DNA from 3 places in the Janthinobacterium sp. 75 genome. Region 1 is predicted to be linked to each of the others. Evidence: predicted binding sites of a transcription regulator. Region 1 holds the regulator's gene; each other region holds the start of a gene.
What was found. The regulator FNR, encoded in region 1, switches genes on or off when oxygen is low (the NO sensors DNR and NnrR bind a similar motif). The targets are predictions, from matches to a motif close to TTGATNNNNATCAA.
Positions count from the first base shown of each region.

Region 2: a site for FNR is predicted at 2,320-2,333, ahead of nirK (copper-containing nitrite reductase). Genes of this name have one in related genera too.
Region 3: a site for FNR is predicted at 1,944-1,957, ahead of C8C89_RS19535 (universal stress protein). Genes of this name have one in related genera too.

Region 1 is NZ_SORD01000001.1:977,375-981,486, forward strand. It holds gene C8C89_RS04590 (response regulator) at 1-1,329, opposite strand, end outside; gene fnr (fumarate/nitrate reduction transcriptional regulator Fnr) at 1,569-2,327, shown strand; gene C8C89_RS04600 (FixH family protein) at 2,331-2,855, opposite strand; gene ccoG (cytochrome c oxidase accessory protein CcoG) at 2,910-4,112, opposite strand, start outside.
Region 2 is NZ_SORD01000001.1:1,717,911-1,722,022, forward strand. It holds gene C8C89_RS07825 (cytochrome c) at 1-182, shown strand, start outside; gene C8C89_RS07830 (cytochrome c) at 197-538, shown strand; partial or broken gene norR (nitric oxide reductase transcriptional regulator NorR) at 693-2,251, opposite strand; gene nirK (copper-containing nitrite reductase) at 2,402-3,889, shown strand; gene ytfE (iron-sulfur cluster repair protein YtfE) at 3,920-4,112, shown strand, end outside.
Region 3 is NZ_SORD01000001.1:4,298,559-4,302,670, forward strand. It holds gene C8C89_RS19530 (AAA family ATPase) at 1-1,785, opposite strand, end outside; gene C8C89_RS19535 (universal stress protein) at 2,017-2,856, shown strand; gene C8C89_RS19540 (BON domain-containing protein) at 2,942-3,586, shown strand; gene C8C89_RS19545 (pyridoxamine 5'-phosphate oxidase family protein) at 3,995-4,112, shown strand, end outside.

The sequences.
Region 1 (4,112 bases):
CTTCGAATAATCGAGCACGTCGTTGAGGATGCCCAGCAGCGACTGGCCCGCCACGCGCACCATGGTCAGATACTTGCGCTGTTCCGTGTCGAGCCTGGTATTGCCCAGCAAATAGACCATGCCCAGCACGGCATTGAGGGGCGTGCGGATTTCATGGCTCATGTTGGCCACGAAGTCGCTCTTCGCCCGGTTGGCCGCCTCGGCCCGGTCGCGCTCCAGTTCCAGTTCCGCCGCGCGCGATTCGAGTTCCTGCTGCAGGCGGTCGCGTTCGCACATCAGGCCGTTGAACGCCTCCGTCAGTTCGCCGATCTCGTCGCGCTGCTGCACTGGCACGGGCGTGAAGCGGCTGCCGCTGGTGCGCAGGGCCAGCAGGGTGTCGCGCAGGCGCACCAGCGGCGACAGCAGGCGCACGGTAACCCAGCCCAGAACAAAAGCGGCCAGCAGCGAAGCGAGGATGCTCCACAGCACCAGCCGGTACAGCACGCCATCAAACGGTTCGAAGGCATCCTCGATGGGTAGCGAGGCGGCCAGCAGCCAGTTCACCGATTTCAGGCGCTTGAAGCTGTTGACGGCCGTGATGCCGCGGCTGTTGGTGCTGACCATGCTGCCTTCGCCATCGTCCTTCAGCATCTGGGTGGTCGTCAGGTTGGCGTTCGGCTGGCGCGGCTGCAGCAAACGGCTGGTATCGGGGTGCAGCACGTAGCGCGGCACGGCGCCGCGCGTGAGAATGAAGTAATAGCCGCTCTTGCCGATCTTTTCCGAGCGCAGGCGCCCCAGCAGGTTGTCCTTGTACAGGCGCAGCACGCCGATCACCACACCGGCTACCTTGCCATCGGCGGTGAGCACGGGCGCCACCATCTGCACGATGGGCATGCCGCTCGATTTGCCCAGCATCGGCTCGGTGATCATGGGCTGGCGCGTGCGCAGGACGGTCTGGAAATACTCGCGCTCGGCAACGTTGATGCCCGCGCGGCCCGTGACCAGCGGCATGTCGGCCACGATGGCGCCTTGCGCATCGAGCACCAGCACGTCGTCGAACAGCACCAGCATCGAGCGGCGCGCATAGTATTCGCGCAGCTTGGCGGGTTGGGCGATCAATTCCGGCGGCTGCTGCCTGGCCGTCAGGGTGACGATTTGCAGCAGCATGCCCAGCTTGTCGTCGAGCTCGGCGGCGGTGCGGGTGATCAGGGCAGATTGCTGGCTCAGCAGTACTCGCGTGAAGTCAGCGCGCATGTGCTGCAACTGGATCATGGTGACCAGTGCAATCATGGCGATCGAGGTCAGGCTGGTGGCCAAGGCGACTTTTGCTTTGATGCCGAGAGGCTTCATGATTTCCTTTTCAGTACCGGGCGGCACAGGCGGCAGATAATGCTGTCAGGAATTTTCCTATCAATACATCAACTTGGCAAGCGGTGCCGCGCAAATTGCCCTCGCTGCAAGGGCTTTTGACGATGTTGCCATATAATTAAAGTCAGAACGTCGTTTATTCAGCGCAATTGGGGTGAAATTGGCACACGGCAACCGTGTATGCAGTAAACTCGGTATTGCATTTTCTAAAAGGTATCGACATGACTGAAGCGCTTCTCACTCCCACCTTGCCCACAGTGACCGTGGAAGCGTTGCGTGCGCGATGCTCGACCTGCAGCATGCATCAATTGTGCCTGCCGATGGGCCTCGATGTGGGCGACATGGACAGGCTGGACCAGATCATCGGCCGCCGCCGCAAGATCGTGCGCGGCGCCTCGCTGTTCCGCATCGGCGACTCGTTCCAGAACCTGTACGCGATCCGCCTGGGCCACTTCAAGACGTACCAGATCAATCCGGGTGGCGAAGAGCAGGTGACGGGCTTCCAGATGGCAGGAGAACTGCTGGGCATGGACGCCATCAGCGCCGACCGCCACCACTGTAATGCGGTGGCGCTGGAGGATAGCGAAGTGTGTGAAATCCCGTTTTCCAGCCTGGAACAATTGCTGGGCAGTATGCCTACCCTGCTGCGCCATTTCCACCGGATGATGAGCCAGGAAATCACGCGCGAGCAAAGCGTCATGCTGTTGCTGGGCAATATGCAGGCGACGCAGCGCTTTGCCGCCTTCATCGTCAACCTGGCCTCGCGCTATGAGGCGCGCGGCTATTCGGGCAGCAATTTCCAGCTGCGCATGTCGCGCGAGGAAATCGGCAACTACCTGGGCCTGACCATCGAAAGCGTCAGCCGCTTATTGTCGAAATTCAAGAAGGAAGGCTGGCTGCGCGTCTCCAACCGCGAGATCGAGATCTTGCAGCCGGCCAAGTTGAAGGCCATTACGGCCGGTACGGACGTCTGCAAGTAAGTCTTACAGCTCTTCATCCGCGTGCAGCGCGATGCTGCGCTGCAGCGGCCAGGTCCAGATGCCGGACAGGCGCCACTCGCGTTTGTCGTTTTCCACCAGCACTTGCCAGCGGCTGCGCTCGAGCATCGGCAGCGCTACCGAGAAGTTGCCGGCCGCATCGGGCTGCACCAGCAGCTTGATATCTTTTTCCGGCAAGGTCGCATGCGCCAGATGCAGCTGCAGCGGACCCTGGTAAGCCTTGCCGAAGCTGTGCACGGAACCACTGAGGCGCGCTGACGCCACGTCATACGACAGGCTGGTATCCATCGCCAGGTCGCTGGCGACAGTATCGCGCCGCAAGTCCTGGTTGATCGCCTTTCCCTGCTTGTAGTAATCGCCCACCACCAGCGCATCAGGCTGCGTAAACGCGATATAGCCCATGAAGCTGCCGACGACCACGGACAGGCCGGGACCGATCATCAGCAGCCATGGCCAGCGATGCTTGTACCACGGGGCAACGGGGGCTTGCAGCTTGAGACTGTCGGACATGATATTTCTCCTGTTTAATCGGCCAATCCCCATCCGGGGACTGGCCTTCCTACATTAGCGCGGTACGATGAATACCGCGCTTTCACGCACATGCAACGATGGGTCGTCCAGCGAGTGCAATTCGATCGCAATCTTGTTCGAACCCTTCTCGCCCACGCCGTGCGGCACGCGCAGGCGGATCGGCCAGCCCAGCGTTTCCGTCGGCTGCAAGGTCACTTCTTCGCGCGTCAGCAAGGTCAGGCCCTGCAAGCCGGAAGCGCTGATTTTAAAATGCTGGGTTTGCTCCGAGGTGTTCATGATCTGCAAGCGGTAAACGTTTTCGATCATGCCGTCTTCCACTTCGCGTCCCATCGAACCGCGGTCGCGTATCACGTCCATTTTCAGGGGCGTGCGCAGGGCCAGCGAAGTACACACGGCGATGATGATCAGGGCCAGGATGGAAGTGTAGATCAGCACGCGCGGGCGCATGGCGCGCTGGCGGATCTGCTTCGAACTGAAGTTGTTTTCCATCGCATGGTCGGTACTGTAGCGTACCAGTCCCCGCGGCCGGTCGACCTTGTCCATCACGCTGTTGCAGGCGTCGACGCAGGCGGCGCAGCCGATGCATTCATACTGCAGGCCGTTGCGGATATCGATGCCGGTCGGGCATACCTGCACGCACAGGGTGCAGTCGATGCAGTCGCCCAGCTTGTCGTTGTTGCCGGCCTTCTTGCTGATGGCGCCACGTGGTTCGCCGCGCTTGGCATCGTAAGTGATGATCAGGGTGTCCTGGTCGAACATGGCGCTCTGGAAGCGCGCGTAGGGGCACATGTATTTGCACACCTGCTCGCGCAGCCAGCCCGCGTTGCCGTAGGTTGCCAGGCTGTAGAACAAGACCCAGAACCATTCCCAGGGACCGAAATTGAGGGTGGTCACCTCGCGCGCCAGTTCCTTGATCGGCGTGAAATAGCCGACAAAGGTAAAGCCCGTCCACAGGGCGATGGCGCCCCATGCCAGGTGCTTGGCCGTTTTCTTGAAAGCCTTGCGCACGGAGGGTCCCTGCTTGTCGAGGGCCATGCGCGCGCTGCGCGTGCCCTCGATGCGGCGTTCGACCCACAGGAAGATTTCCGTGTATACCGTTTGCGGGCAAGAGAACCCGCACCACACCCGCCCGGCGATGGCCGTGACGAGGAACAACAAATACGCACAGATGATCAGCAGGGCCGCCAGATAGATGAAATCCTGGGGCCACAGCACGACGCCGAAAATGTAGAACTT
Region 2 (4,112 bases), 740 kb from region 1:
CCGAAGTGTTCCAGGTGCCGATGATCGGTGGCCAGCCGGCAAAATATATCGAGAATGCGCTGCAAGCCTACAAGAAGGGCGACCGCAAGCACCCGAGCATGAAGGGCATCGCCAGCAGCCTGTCCGACCAGGATATCGCCGATGTCGCCGCGTATTATGCGCAACAAGCCAAGCCGAACTGAGGACCAGCCAGATGATGAAAACACTACTCGCCGCCCTCGTATGCGCCACTGTCTCGTTCGGCGCCAGCGCCGCCGGCAATATCAACACGGGCAAGGCTCTGGCCGAAAAATACAGCTGCGCCACCTGCCACGGCAAGGATTACGGCTCGCCCATCGATCCGTCGTACCCAAAACTGGCGGGCCAGCACAAGGATTACCTGGAACACGCCTTGACGGCGTATAAACGGGGCGACAAGGCCAATGGCCGCAATAACGCCATCATGACGGGCCAGGTGAAACCGCTGAGCAACCAGGACATCAAGGACCTGGCCGCCTATCTGCACAGCTTGCCGACCACCCTGGTCATTCACCGCTGAGCGGTATCGCCGGATCCATTCGTTTTTCTCACACCTGACAAAACCGTAGCGAGCGGCGCTGAGTTATGGTCGAAACGCGTGGCTGTGCGAATGCACGGTGACGCCGAGGCAGTGAGCATCGGCGGCCGCAAATCATGACGCGCAGTAGGTTTGCCTAGTTGTTCTTCAGTCCCACCCTGCGCGCCAGCTTGTGCAAGTTGCTGGCGTCCAGTCCCAGCTGGCGCGCGGCGGCGGCCCAGTTATCCTGATGCAGGAGCAGCGCTTGCCGGATGGCCTGGCGCTGGCTCGCTTCCACGATCTGATGCATGGACAGCAGCGGCGCCGCCGGCGTGCCGCACGCGCCTGGCACTGGCGGCAGCGTGTCCGTACCGGCTGGCGTCTCCAGCGCATCGAGGTCGAGCATATCCGTTTCCAGGGTCACGATGTCCTTGCGGTCCGCGCCGCGGATCACCGCTTTCAGCGCGGCCCGGCTGATCACATGTTCGAGTTCGCGCACATTGCCCGGCCAGCGGTAATGGCATAAGGCGTTTTCCGCTGCGGCGGACAGGCGCAGGCTGCGCAGCCCCAGGCGCGCGCGGTTGAGCTCAAGGAAACCGCCGGCCAGCAGCAGCACGTCATTGCCCCGCTCGCGCAACGGCGGAATCTGCACCGGATACACGGACAAACGGTGATACAGATCGGCGCGGAACGAGCCGTCGCGCACATGCTCGCGCAGGCTGCGGTTGGTGGCGGCGATCACCCGCACGTTGACCCGGCGCGGCCGGTCCGCGCCCAGGCGCTGGATTTCGCCATTTTGCAAGGTGCGCAGCAGCTTGGCCTGTATCGACAGCGGCAACTCTCCCACTTCATCGAGAAACAGGGTGCCCCTTCGGCCGCCTCGAAACGCCCGGGCCGATCGCTGACGGCACCGGAAAACGCGCCCCGCACATGGCCGAACAATTCGCTTTCTGCCAGGGATTCGGGCAAGGCCGCGCAATTGACGTGGATCAGGGGCTTGCCGGCGCGGCGCGACAGCCGGTGCAGGCGGTGCGCACACAGTTCCTTGCCGACGCCCGTCTCGCCCAGCAGCAGCACGGGCAGGTCCGATTCGGCGACCACCTGCAGCTCGTGCAGCAGCTGCATGATGGCGCTGCTCTGGCCCACGAAGTCGTGTTCCTCGCGCGGCGCTTGCGCATCGGCCAGCATGGCGCCGCCCGACAGGCGCAGGGCGCGGATTTCCGTCTCCAGGCGGGTCACGCGCACGGCCGCTTCGATGGCGCAGGCCAGCTCGCCCAGGTCGCGCTGCGCGCGCGCGTCGAAGGTGCCCACCTGTAGCGCGTCGAGCGTAATCACGCCCCAGCGTTCGCCTTCCAGGTCCAGCGCCATGCCCATGCAGTCGTGCACGGGCAGCGGCTCGCCCGCCCGCTCGGCGATCAGGCCATCGTAGGGATCGGGCAGGGAGCTGTCGTGATGAAAGCACAGCACGCCGCGCCGCTGCAGGATGGCGGCCAGGCGCGGGTGGTCGGCGGCGGCGAAGCGGCGTCCCAGCGCGTCGCTGGCCAGGCCGGCCATCGCCACGGGGCGCAGGTGCTCGCCATCGAGCTTGAGCAAGGCCACGGCCTCGCAGCCGAAGTGCGCGCGCAGGCTGCCTACCAGGCGCTGCAGGCGCACGGCCACGGGCAGGTCGGCGACCAGATCGGTGAGTAGCAGCAGGTGGATGGCGGTGGTGGTCATAAGTACCATGCAGGGTACAAGGAACCACGGCAAACATGGGTCATTACGACCCTGCATTTTTCAAATCGTTGATTTAAAACAAGTTTTTCCTGGCACACGGTTTGCCTAGACAAGAGTGCCGAACCGGCATACAAGACCAAGGAAAGCTTGATGAAAACGACTCCCTCCCTCCGCGCCATTGCCGCCGCCGTCTGCGTCCTGGCCATGCCCCTGTCCCTGCAAGCCCAGGCTAGCCTGCCGGCCAGCGCTGCCGCTACTGCGGCCAAACTTTCTGCCGCCGCCGCGCTCAAGCGCTATGAACTGCAAACCAATATCGTCGACGGCAAGATGGTATTCATCGATGCCAAGGGCCAGGTCAATCCCGTGCTGGCGGCGAACGTGGGCGACACGGTCGAACTGGTGCTGAAAAGCGGCGAAGGCGCCGAGCACGATCTGCTGATCCCGGAACTCAACGTGGCATCCGCCAAATTCAGCGCCAGTAGCGGCAGCACCAGCGTGCGCTTCAAGGTCACGCGCGCCGGCACGTTCACCTATTACTGCTCGATCCCCGGCCACCGCCAGATCGGCATGGAAGGCAAGCTGGAAGTGAGCGGGACGTCGCAGGCCGAAGCCGGAGCACCGAAGGCTGCTGGCACCGGTAGCGCGGCCAACGAGTCCAGCCAGGCCGCCGCGCTGGCCCTGTACACGCCCGCGCCGTCGCCGATGCGCGGTCCCGATCCCTCGGCTGTCAGCGTGGCTGCCAACCCGGCCTCCGTGCCGGCCGCCATCGGCGCGCGCGCGCCGCAGTTGCTCAAGTACCGCATGGAGACGGTGGAGCTGCCGGGCAAGCTCGATGACGGCACCAGTTTTACTTACTGGACCTTCAACCGGCAAGTGCCCGGTCCGATGCTGCGCGCCAAGGTGGGCGACACGGTGGAACTGACCCTGTTCAATGCGAAGGACAGCAAGATGATCCACTCGATCGACCTGCACGCGGTGACGGGCGGCCATGGCGGCGGACAGCATACGCAGGTGGCGCCAGGGCAGGAAAAAACGGTCACCTTCAAGGCGCTCAATCCTGGCCTGTATGTGTACCACTGCGCTACGCCCCTGGTGCCGCAGCATATCGCGGCCGGCATGTACGGCATGATCCTGGTCGAACCGGAAGGCGGCCTGTCCAAAGTGGACCGCGAGTATTACGTGATGCAGGGCGAAATGTACACGGGCCGTCCGCACGGCGCGCCCGTGCACCAGGAACCTAACCTGGAAAAAATGGCCAATGAACTGCCCGACTATTACGTCTTCAATGGCGAAGTAGGCGCCCTGAGCAAGACGCACAAATTGCAGGCGAAGGTCGGCGAGACGGTGCGCATCTATTTCGGCGTGGGCGGCCCGAACAAGATTTCATCCTTCCACATCATCGGCGAGATCTTCGACAAGGTATATAGCGAAGGCTCCATCAGCAGCCCGAAACACGACGTGCAAACCACCCTCGTGGCACCGGGCGGCGCGACCATCGTCGAACTCAAGGTACAGCACCCGGGCAGCTATCTGCTGGTCGACCATGCGCTGTCGCGCGCCGGCAAGGGCGCCGTTGGCGTGCTGGAAGTGACGGGCGAGCCCGTACCGGGCGTCTACCACGCGGGCGCCGTGCAATAAACCACCCCCATTCATCATCAAGGAACTGTTATGGAAATGATCGACCTATCCCTGGGCCAGCTGGCCCGCCGCATCCCTGGCGCCACGCGCCTGTTCGATGCCCACCGCCTGGATTTTTGCTGCGGCGGCAACAAGACCCTGCGCGCGGCGGCCGAAGCGGCCGGCGTGGACACGGCGCCCATCGTCGAGGAACTGCAAGTGCTGGCAGCACGCGCCGATACCA
Region 3 (4,112 bases), 3.3 Mb from region 1:
AAACAGGCGCTTGCGCTCGACATCCGAGCGCATACGCACCGCCTCCAGCCCTTCGACCAGCGCATTGCACAGCCATGACTTGCCGCTGCCGGCCAGTCCGCAGGAGATCAGCAGCGCCGGCGAGGCCGGTGCGATGCACGCATGCGCGAAGGCCAGATAGCGCTGCGCCTGCAGCAACGCCGCAGAGCGTCCACGGCCGCCAGCCCGGGAGCGCAACAGGAACACCTTGCAGCGCACCAGTGCCCGCTGCACCCGGTAATACGGCAGCAGCGCCAGGCTGCCGTAGTCACCGCAACGCCCCAGATAATCGTTCAGCAAGCGGGCGGCCAGACCGCGGCGGCCCTGGCATTGCAAGTCCATCCAGGCAAAAGCCAGGTCCTGCGCCACGTCGATCCAGCGCAATGCGGTGTTAAATTCAATGCCGTCAAACACGCGAACCTGTCCGGCCAGGGTCAGGATGTTGCTGCAATGCAAATCACCATGGCATTCGCGCACCCAGCCATCAGCCTTGCGGCGGGTAAACAGCGGCGCCAGGGCCTGCTCCTGCCGTGTCAACCAGGCAGCAATCTCGTCGAGCATGGCTCGCTGGCGCGTGTCGTCGAGTACGGCGGCAATGCCAGCCACATCCTCGTGGGTGCGGGCAACGATCAATGCACCGTTGCCCCAGGGCGACTGGCGTGTCGCCCGCGCAGCGCCCGCATGAAAATCCGCCAGCAACAACGCAAGAGCGCTGACTTCATCCGCGCCTAGCTGGCTGGCATTCAAGCGCGCCTGCCACAGGGCGGACTGCTCAAAGCGACGCATGCGCACGGCGTACTCGATTACCGGGCCCTCGCCGTCGATGGCGGGACAGGCCCGCGTACCGGTAATGCTTGCCAAGCCCAGGTACAATTCCGGCGCCAGGCGCCGATTCAAGCGCAACTCTTCCTCGCATGCATACCGCCGCGCTGACAGGGTACTGTAATCGAGCACGTCGCGATGCAGGGCCGTCTTGAACTTGTAGGCCAGGTCGCCCACCAGCATGATGCGTGAAATATCGGTGACGATGACCTGCACCGGCGCACCTTCGCTGTCGAGGCGATGGGCCAGACGGCGCAATAGCCTGGTTTGCCGCAAAACCTCGTACTCCTCCACGTGGCTTTGCCTGCTATCCGGCCACTGCTGCTCGCTTTGCGGCATGTGCATCGGCCCCTGCGCGACGAGGGGCAGTACACCGGTCTGCCTGGCTACATTGTCGCCGAATCGCACAGCGTTGCCCTGCGCGGCCGGGTTTCGCCGGAGAGCATGGATGTCGCCATTGACATGGGAAGGCAGCCGTCTTTTCCATCGTATTTCACTGCAAGGGCCTGCGGGCGCCAGGGCAATGCGGTTCTCGACGCCGCGCACCCCGCACAAGGCATACACTGCTTCCTCGGCCCGCTTGCGCTGATAGTTCCAGCACAGCGTCCCTTCGAGCCGCAGCATGCCGTGCTGTGCCAGCACCGCGATGGCGTCGGCGGAGCTGGGAAATTGCGCCTTGACGGCCGCCACCGCCGCGCGCGCCAGGTCCGCATCCGGGCGCTTCTCGCCCAACAGCGCCACCTCGATGTTATTGAGCACGCCAGCCACCCCGGCCATGCCTGCGGCACAGCGCCCGGCCCGCATCTTGTCGGGAAAACAATGCACGCGTCCCGACAAGGCGACGACACCGTGATTGACGGACACCACGATGGAAGGCGGCCCTATCCGGGCAACAAAGCTGAGTTCATGCTCTACATTTTGCTTGACTTCAGCATCGGTCAACATGCTTTCCTCCTGGGGCCAGACGCCGTGGGCAAACCGCCTCTTCTTGCTGTGCATCAGCTTTCCGGCAGGATCCTAGCATGGCCACTCCGCCAGAAAACATGATCCGGATCACTGCTTGCCCTGCGCCAGTTCCCAAAAGCCATGAATTGATGGCTGGCTTGACCTGGATCAGTTGGCGCTCATTACAGGCAAGGCTGAAACACGTATCGTAAGTCTTTTCTGGAGGCCACCATGTACAAGACCATCCTGATGTATGCCGACCAGTTTTCCGGTTTCGAACGGCGCCTGCAAGTGGCAGCGGCACTCGCCAGCAAAGCCGACTCGCATTTGATAGGCACTGTGGCCAGCGGCGGGCCGCAACTCGATTACCTGGTCTACGGGGCGGTAACGCTGGCGCCGCCCCCGCCGATCGATCACGAGCCCTTGCGCGACGCGGCGCGGGAACAGCTGGCCCGCTTCGACGAGCGCTGCCGCCAGCTCGGCGTCGCCTCGTACGAAACCCGCTTTCAGGATAGCAGCGCGGCCGATGCGCTGATACTGCAATCGCTGTACTGCGATCTGGTCATTACGGGCCAGAGCGACCTGAGCGACCGGTCGCTCATCTGGTCGACCCGCCTGCCCGCGTATCTCGCGCTGCACAGCGCCCGTCCCTTGCTGGTCATACCCGATGGCGATGGCCCGGTGACCACCCCCGGCCGCTCCATCGTCATCGGCTGGAATGCCACTGCCGAGGCCAGCCGCGCGGTGGCTGGCGCGCTGCCGCTGCTGCGTCGGGCGCAGCGTGTGCAAATCGTCGTCCTGAACCCGCGCCAGCATTATGGGCAGCATGGACAGGAGCCAGGAGCCGACCTGGCCACCTACCTGGTGCGCCATGGCGTGCGGGCGGAAGTCATTCGCAGCGAAACCACCGAAGAATGCGGTACGGCATTGTGCCGCCTGGCCCAGGAGAGCGGCGCGGACCTGATTGTGGCAGGGGCTTTCGGCCGCAGCCGCTTCCAGGAATGGGTGCTCGGCGGGACGACGCAAAGCCTGCTGAGCCAGTCACGCTTGCCGGTATTGCTGGGCCATTGAGCGGCGTCGCCGCCCGGCCGCTTGCGCACTGCTGATGCCGAGGCGCAGGCAGCAAGCGCCTTTTCATCCTCCAGGGAGCACACTCATGATCACCGACAACGACATCAAGGCGCAAGTCGAACAGGAATTGCTGTGGGATGCACGCATTAATCCCAGCCACATCGGCATCTCGGTCAACGACCGTGTCGTCACGCTGTCGGGCTTTGTGCATGCCTACAGCCACAAGCTGCACGCCGAGCGCGACGCGCAATGCCTCGCTGGCGTGCTGGGCGTGGCCAATGACATCGAGGTGCGCCCCCACTCGCGGCTGGACGCGGAAATTGCCCACGATGCCATCGCCGCCATCGCACTGCAACTGCCCGTGTCCTCAAAAACGATCAAGGTCATCGTCGAGCATGGCCATGTCAGGCTGGAAGGCACGGTTGACTGGAACTACCAGCGCGAGCACGCCCAGATGGCACTGCGCCATGTCCATGGCATACGCAGCATCGAGAGCGCCATCGATATCAGCCACAAGGCCATCCCGGCCGATATCAAGGCGCGCATCCAGGCAGCCCTCAAGCGCAGCGCCCTGATCGAGGCCAGCGGCATCAAGGTCGAGGCGGATGGCGATGCGGTCATCCTGAGCGGCAAGGTACGTTCCTGGACTGAACGCGACGAGGTCGAGCGCGCGGCCTGGATGGCGCCTGGCATCACTGCCGTCACGAACCAGCTTCAGGTTGGCAACTGAAGCGACCTCCCATATGGGCGGGACACCGGCATCGAGGATTCGGCAGCCCTTCAGTGCGCATGGCGCTACCGTTTCCCGCTGCCGCCCATCGTGTCCCGGCTCCTGCTCCAGCTGCTCGATACGCGCCTGCCGTTTGCGATTACGCTGAGTCATGTCTGCCGCACCTTGATGTAGTCTGAGCAGCATGTTCGCGCTGCCACCCGTCCACTGTAGCGCGTCGCGATAACGTTGCCTTCCTGGTACTTTTAGGCATATCACATTAACGCTACAAAGTCGCTGGCGTCTGCGGCACGCCGGCCGGGCAGCATCGCAGGCACATGATCTGGCGCCTTGCCAAACACCGTGCAACTTACTACTATCAAAGTCCGGGCCCAGTGCGCCCACCGTGCATTGCGTCAAGGAGCCATCATGATGCCGCTGGACTCATCCCATCGCCAGTTCATTGCCGATGTACTCGCAGCCACGCCGGACATGGCCCTGGCCACCGTGCGTCCGGATGGCTACCCTCAGACGACGGTGGTCAGTT